Regions from separate parts of the Lawsonibacter sp. LCP25S3_E2 genome, predicted to be linked through region 1. Evidence: predicted binding sites of a transcription regulator. Region 1 holds the regulator's gene; the other holds the start of a gene.
What was found. Region 1 encodes HrcA, which represses chaperone genes, less so after heat shock. Its sites were predicted from a motif close to TGTTAGCACTCNNNNNNNNNGAGTGCTAACA; they were not measured.
Positions count from the first base shown of each region.

Region 2: the regulator HrcA is predicted to act here: its motif matches at 2,301-2,331, upstream of clpB (ATP-dependent chaperone ClpB).

Region 1 covers NZ_JBQKJL010000021.1:26,843-30,884, forward strand. The annotation lists gene dnaK (molecular chaperone DnaK) at 1-690, opposite strand, end outside; gene grpE (nucleotide exchange factor GrpE) at 785-1,357, opposite strand; gene hrcA (heat-inducible transcriptional repressor HrcA) at 1,403-2,503, opposite strand; gene ACTQ3R_RS14195 (MATE family efflux transporter) at 2,690-4,042, opposite strand, start outside.
Region 2 covers NZ_JBQKJL010000014.1:58,011-62,052, forward strand. The annotation lists gene clpB (ATP-dependent chaperone ClpB) at 1-2,215, opposite strand, end outside; gene ACTQ3R_RS12095 (CD1247 N-terminal domain-containing protein) at 2,397-2,807, opposite strand; gene efp (elongation factor P) at 3,023-3,586, opposite strand; gene ACTQ3R_RS12105 (oligosaccharide flippase family protein) at 3,764-4,042, opposite strand, start outside.

The sequences.
Region 1 (4,042 bases):
CATAGCCACCTTGTCGCCGCTGAGGTCCACACCCTCGGCCTTCTTGAACTCAGCAACCATCCAGTCCATGACGCACTTATCAAAGTCGTCGCCGCCCAGACGGTTGTTGCCGGCGGTAGCCAGAACCTCGATGACGCCCTCGTCGATGTCCAGGATGGACACATCGAAGGTGCCGCCGCCCAGGTCATACACCATGATCTTCTGGGCGTCTTCCTTATCCACACCGTAAGCCAGAGCGGCGGCGGTGGGCTCGTTGATGATACGCTTCACGTCCAGACCGGCGATCTTACCGGCGTCCTTGGTGGCCTGGCGCTGGGCATCGGTGAAGTAAGCGGGAACGGTGATGACGGCCTCGGAGACGGTCTGGCCCAGATAGGCCTCGGCGTCCGCCTTCAGCTTCTGAAGGATCATGGCGCTGATCTCCTGGGGAGTGTACTTCTTGCCGTCGATCTCCACCTTGTAATCGGTGCCCATCTCACGCTTGATGGAGCTGATGGTCCGGTCGGGGTTGGTGATGGCCTGGCGCTTGGCCACCTGGCCCACCATACGCTCGCCGTCCTTGGAGAAGGCCACCACAGAAGGGGTAGTACGGTTGCCCTCGGCGTTGGCGATGACGACGGCGTCGCCGCCCTCCATAACGGCTACACAGCTATTGGTTGTACCTAAGTCGATACCAATGATCTTAGACATAATGTTTTCCTCCTAAATATATGAAAGATTGTTGTTAACGAATTTATATGGTCACGCTGCAGCGGCTGTAAAATGCACGCCTCCGCGCTTCGGATCAGTTTGCTACCTTTACCATGGCGAACCGGATGACCTTTTCTCCCAGCTGGAAGCCGGCCTGAAATACCTCGGCCACCACATTCTCGCCCAGGGTCTCGTCCTCCACATGCATAACTGCGTTGTGGAGATTGGGGTCAAAATTCTCACCCAGCGCGGGAATCTCGGTAATGCCCAGCTTGGAGAAAATCTCCTTCAGCTGATTCATGGTCATCTCCACGCCCTTCTTATAGGCCTCATCGGCGGTGGGCTGCTTGAGTGCCCGCTCCAGATTGTCATAGACCGGCAGGAACGCAATGGCGGTATCCGCCTTTGCCTCGTTCCACAGGGCCTCTTTCTCCTTGGCGGTGCGCTTGCGGTAGTTATCATATTCAGCAGCCAGGCGGAGGAAGCGGTCCTCCTGGGCAGCCAGCTGTTTCTGAATGGGGTCCTCCTGGGCAGCCTGCGCTTCCTGCTGGGGCTGCTCGGTGGTCTCTGCCTGAGCGGCTTCGGCCTCAGCGGTCTCAGTCTGAACAGCTTCGGTCTCGGGCTGTTCCTGAGAGGGGATCTCGTTCTTTTTTTCCTTTTTACTCACGATGCTGTGCTCCTTCGCTGTTCAATATTTTTTCCTCATGCTCACTCAGGATTCTTCCTTGTCTTCCTGTTCCCCAGAGGGCAGCTCTTTGCCAAACATCCGGGTCAGGCTATCGGCAAAATAGGACAGCCGGGCGGTCACCTTGGCATAATCCATCCGGGTGGGGCCTACCACACCGATGATCCCCTTCATATTATCTCCGATATCGTAGCTGGCCATGACCACGCTGGTATCTTTCAGGGCATCGTTGACATTTTCCGGACCGATGAGGATATTCATGCTCTTCCCGTTGTTCAGGTTCATGGGAAGGCGGGAGGTTTCATTTTCCTCGCTGAGATAATTCATCAGGGGTTTTGCCTTATCCAGACTGCGGTATTCCGGGTGCTCCAACAGGTGGGTGATACCTGCGGTGCGGAACTTCTGCCGCCCCTGGTCATCCAGCACCTCAATGGCAAATTCTACGACCAGGGAAATGAGCTCAAACGCACCCGGCGCGGTGTGGGTCTCCATCTTGTCCAGGGCCTCTTCCATCTCCTCACGGGACAGCCCCACAAAGGAGGTATTGAGCACCGCGGACAAAAGCTGAAGCTGGGTATCGGACAGCTGGTCGGGAAGATGAATGAGCTTGTTCTTCACCACACTGTTGTCCGTCATGACCACGGCGATAAAGGCGTTCTCCTCTACCATCAGCAGATCAAAACGCTTGACTGTAACCCGCTGCTTGGCCGCCGCCACCGTAAAAACGGGGTAATCGCTCAGCTGGGAGAGCACCTTGCCCGCCCGGTCGATGACCCGGTCCAGCTCCTCCATTTTCAGGTTCAGCGCCTCGTTAATGCGCTGGGTCTCCTGAATGGTCAGCTGTTGGCGGTCCATCAGCTCGTTGACATACAGCCGGTAGCCCGCCGCGGAGGGAATCCGTCCTGCAGAGGTGTGGGGCTGCTCCAGCAGGCCCAGCTCCGTCAGGTCGGCCATCTCATTGCGGATGGTGGCAGTGGAGACATCCAGTCCCGCCAGCTCCGCCACCGCCTTCGAGCCAACGGGCTCGGCAGTGGCGATATAGGTTTCAACAATGGCGCGCAGAATACGCTTTTTCCGTTCTGTCAATTCCAATCGTACCGCCGCCTTTCCGTTTCGTTTCTTTAGCACTCATATTCCCCGAGTGCTAAAGATAATGTACCACTCCCCCTGAGAATTGTCAATAGCCACTTTATGAATTTATTTTAAACAAATAGCAGGTATATTTCTTTTGCACAGGCGCAGGAACGGTGCTAAAAAATCACCGTCCGGAGATACCGGACGGTGATTTCAAAACAGCACCAAACTGGTTTGCCATTATCCTTTTGTCAGGTCACGCACCCACTTGCCGGAGCGCAGGCGCCACACGCCCAGCACAAATTTGACCACCTGCTCCACACCAAAGGCCAGGTAAACCCAGAACACCGAGGTACGCAGCACCACACCGCAGAAAATGGCATAGGGAATGGCACACACCCAAATGGGGGATACATCAATCAAGGTAGCCGCTCTCACATCGCCTCCACCCCGGAGTACACCGATGATATTGACACTGTTGAAATTGCGCAGGGGCATCAACAATCCCATAACGGTAATCATCATCGCCGCCACCGAGCTGGCTCCTGGGGACAGCTTGAACAGGGGGAACACCCACAGGGGTGCCACTTCCCGTGCAAAGAATACCAGGAACACCGACAGCAGTACGCCGCACACCACTGCCAGGGTATTCATGGCCAGGCCTACATTTTTAATGTGGGCCGTTCTGCCCGCTCCGATCTCCCGGCCGATGATAATGGCAGCGGTGGCCGCCAGGCCGAAGGAGAACACGGTACAAATTTTTTCCACATTGCCCGCCAGGGTGTAGGCCGCCAAAATCTCGGTGCTGCCCTCCATGTGGCCCATGATGGTGGGGAAAATGGAGGTTCCCAGACCCCACATAGTCTCATTGCACACCACCAGGCCGCCATAGCGCAGGAACCGCTGGAGCATGGGCAGTCCCGGTCTCAGCAAAAGCCCGCCCCGAATCCGGAAAAAGGTATTGCGGGCCATGTGTGTCACCACAATGGTCACTTCCAGCCCACGGGCAATGAGGGTTGCCAGGGCCGCGCCCCGCACCCCCATGGCGGGGGCCCCCAGATTGCCGAAAATAAATACCCAGTTTAAAAAGGTATTGACGGTCATGGAAGCGGCCAGGATGTACATGCCCAGCTGGGGCCGCTCCATACTCCGGTAGGCGGCCACATACATCATAGTAAAGGCATTGAGCACATAAGATATACCGGCAATGCTGCCGTACTGGGCCGCCATCTCCACCACTTCGGGCTGATTGCCGAAGAGGCTGAGGAATTGTACCGGGCAAACCAGCAAAATCCCCGCAAATACCGAGGAGACCAGCAGCACTACCCAAATGGCCACGCCCATCACCCGGTTGATGGCCTCCATGTCCTGTTTGCCCCAATATTGGCTAATAAGGACGGACGAGCCGCTCTGGACTCCGAAGATAAACAGCTGCACTACAAACAGGGGGATATTGGCCAGCGTCACCGCTGCCATGGGGGCTTCCCCCAACATTCCAACCATAAACGTATCCGCCATACTCAGCGTGCTGGTGATCAAGTTTTGCAGCACAATGGGCGCAGCCAACGCCGCCACCTGGCGGTAGAAGCCAGG
Region 2 (4,042 bases), on a different contig from region 1:
CGTCTGCCCCGATGCCATCCAGCAGGAACTGGGAGCCCAGGTTAGAGGTGAGAATAATGATGGTGTTCTTAAAGTCCACGGTACGACCTTGACTATCTGTAATGCGGCCATCATCCAATACTTGCAGTAGAATATTGAACACATCCGGGTGGGCCTTTTCCACCTCGTCAAAGAGGATGACAGAGTAAGGCTTACGCCGCACAGCCTCGGTAAGCTGGCCGCCCTCCTCATAGCCCACGTATCCCGGAGGGGCACCGATGAGCCGGGAGACGGAGAATTTCTCCATATACTCGCTCATGTCGATACGCACCAGATTCTTTTCACTGTCAAAGAGGGCTTCCGCCAATGTCTTGGCCAGCTCCGTCTTGCCCACGCCAGTGGGACCCAGGAACAGGAAGGAGCCAATGGGCTTGTTAGGGTCGGCAATACCGGCACGGCTGCGCAGAATGGCCTCAGAGACCAGACGTACCGCCTCGTCCTGACCCACCACGCGCTGGTGGAGGATATCCTCCAGGTGCAGGAGCTTCTCCCGCTCACCCTCCATCAGGCGGGAGACCGGAATTCCGGTCCAGCGCTCAATGATCCGGGCGATTTCCTCTTCGGTGACCTTATCCCGCAGCAGGGAGCGCTGCTTGCCCTCATTGGCAATCTGCTCCTCCGCCTCCAGAGCTTTTTTCAGCTCGGGGATCTTGCCGTATTGCAGCTCCGCGGCACGGTTGAGGTCGTATTCCCGCTGGGCCTTCTCCAGCTGGGCGTTGGCCTCCTCCAGGTCCTCCCGGAGCTTTTGCACCTTGCCAATGGCATTTTTCTCGTTGTCCCACTGGGCCTTCTTGGCCTTGAACTCCTCCCGCATGTCGGAGAGCTCTTTCTGGATTTCACTGAGGTGCTCCTGGGAGAGTTTGTCCGTCTCCTTTTTCAGGGCGGCCTCCTCGATTTCATGCTGGATGATTTTCCGCTGGATCACATCCAGCTCCGTGGGCATGGAATCCATCTCGGTACGGATCATGGCACAGGCCTCATCCACCAAGTCGATGGCCTTGTCGGGCAGGAACCGGTCAGTGATATAGCGGTTGGAGAGCGTAGCGGCGGCAATGATAGCCCCGTCGGTGATCTTCACGCCGTGGTAAACCTCATAGCGCTCCTTCAAGCCACGGAGAATGGCGATGGCATCCTCCACCGTGGGCTCGTTCACCATCACCGGCTGGAAGCGCCGCTCCAGAGCGGCGTCCTTCTCGATATACTGCCGGTACTCATTGAGGGTAGTAGCACCAATGCAGTGCAGCTCGCCGCGGGCCAGCATAGGCTTGAGCAGATTGCCCGCATCCATGCTGCCTTCGGTCTTGCCGGCACCTACAATGGTATGCAGCTCGTCGATGAAGAGGATGATCTTACCCTCGCTCTTCTTCACCTCGTTCAAAACGGCTTTCAGCCGCTCCTCAAACTCACCCCGGTATTTGGCTCCGGCAATGAGGGCACCCATATCCAGGGAAAAGATGGTCTTGTCTTTCAAACTGGCGGGGACATCGCCTTTGACGATCCGCTGGGCCAGTCCCTCGGCAATGGCCGTCTTACCAACACCGGGCTCACCGATCAGCACAGGGTTATTTTTGGATTTCCGGCTGAGGATACGGATGACATTCCGGATCTCGTCGTCCCGGCCAATGACCGGGTCCAGCTTGTTCTGCCGGGCCCGCTCCACCAAGTCGGCGCCGTACTTTTTCAGGGCATCGTAAGTCTCCTCCGGGTTGTCAGAGGTAACCCGCTGGTTGCCCCGGACGCTGGCCAAAGCCTGCATGATCTTCTCACGGGTCACGTTATAGGTGCGGAAAAGCTCCTTCAGGTTGTTGTTGGGCCGCTCCAGCAGACCCAGGAACAGGTGCTCCACCGAGATATATTCGTCCTTCATGGCAGAAGCCTGCTCTTGGGCGGCGTTCAGGCAGCGGTCCACATCCTGGGCCACATAGACCTTGTCCGCTTCCCGGCCTCCTCCGGACACCTTGGGCAGCTTGTTGACCAGGTTGGCCACCGCCGCCTGAAAGCTGGGTACGGTCATCCCCGCGGCAGTGAGCAGCTGGGGAATAAAGCCCTCCTGGTCACTCACCAGAGCCAGAAGCAGATGCTCCTGCTCGATCTGCTGATTGCCGTATTGGGCTGCAAGATCCTGAGCTCCCTGAATGGCAGCTAAGGACTTTTGGGTAAATTGATTCATGTTCATATGGAACACTCCTTTCATGGAACAGTCTACGGTATGGTCTCAGTATAGACCGGCCCATGGGAAATTTCATGAACAAATTATGAATTTTTAGCACTCATTAAATGAGAGTGCTAAAAATTCAGTAAAAAAAGTCCCGAGCGCCAGCTCGGGACTTTTGGCAATACCTGTTTGGAACGGGGATTTACTCCTCGTCCTCCCCTTCCTCTTCCTCATCGTCGGAGAGGTCCATGGCATAGCGGGAACCGCACTTGGGGCACTCCACTTCGCCGTCGGCCAGTGCCTCGTCATCAATGACCAGGGTCTCGCCGCAGGTGGGGCACTCGACCTCAAACCAATCGTCGTCGTAGTCCTCTTCGTCGTCCTCGTCCTCGTCAAAGACCACGTCCTCCACATCGGCCAGGTCGTCGGAGAGCACATCGATCTCCTCGCCCAAGTTCAAGGCGTTCTCTTCCAGGTCCTCCACGGACATGGCCAGCTCCTCCAGGATGCCGATCATCACAGAGATGAGCTTGCCCTCTTTAGACTTCTCGGTATCCAGGTTCAGGCCCTCAGCCAGGCCCTTCAGATAGGCGACTTTCTCGGAAATAGTCATAGTCGTTCTCCTTTTCTGCGCCCGCCGGCGCGGTTCATGGTGTGAATCGTCCATCCGCGCTGCTCGCGACGGCTCGGACGCTTAAGCTGTCACGCCTCGCCTGCTCACGACGCGCGGCTTCCCTCCGTCTCGGGCTTAAAACAGATTTGCGGGCAAATCTTCGGTTTTTCGCCCTCGCTCCGGTCCATCCGCGCTGCTCGCGACGGCTCGGACGCTTAAGCCTTGCAGCGCTCCAGATACTCGCCGGTACGGGTGTCGATCTTGATCTTGTCACCGGGGTTGATGAACAGAGGGACCTTGATCTCAGCGCCGGTCTCCAGAGTAGCGGGCTTGGTCACGTTGGTGGCGGTGTCGCCCTTGAAGCCAGGATCGGTCTCGGTGACCTCCAGTTCCACAAAGTTGGGGGGTTCCACACCGAAGACGCTGCCCTTGTAAGACATGATCTTGCAGGTCATGTTCTCCTTGACGAACTTGAAGCTGTCGCCCAGCAGGTCCTTGCCGATGGGCAGCATATCATAGGTCTCCATGTCCATGAAGTAGTACAGATCGCCGTCGTTGTAGCTATACTCCATGTCCTTGCGCTCCACGAAAGCCTGCTCAAACTTGGCGGTGGGGTTGAAAGAGGTCTCGGTCACGCCGCCGGTGATGATGTTCTTCATCTTGGTGCGCACGAAAGCAGCGCCCTTACCGGGCTTCACGTGCTGGAACTCAACCACCTGCATGACCTTACCGTCCATCTCGAAGGTCACGCCGTTGCGGAAATCACTGGCAGAAATCATTGGCATAGGAATCATCCTCCATAGTATTATAACTTATGCTGATTCATTTTACCCTATTTTTCCCCCTTTGACAAGGGGGTCCAGGGAGAATTGCGGGCTTTCTCTGTAATTTTTTCCCCATCCGTCCCCTCTGTATTCCCCGCAGGCTCCGCCTCAGTTCGGATAAACAGGCCGATTTTACCCACGGCGGCGGATCATGCTCCTCAGCTCCACTCCCTGAGCCTGGAGGGCTGCCAAGTAAAGCAACAGGGCAAAGGCCAAAGTGGCAACTCCTGCACAGACGGGAGACAAGCCCTCGTCCTTCAGCATCCGAAACAGCAAATTTCCTACCAGAGCAGACAGTAAACTGGCCAGAGCGGGGGCAGTCATCCATCGGAAGAGTTCCAGACGCACCCCCGTGCGCCGACGAATCCAATAAAGGCACAAAACCAGCTCCAAGGCAGTCGATACCACAGC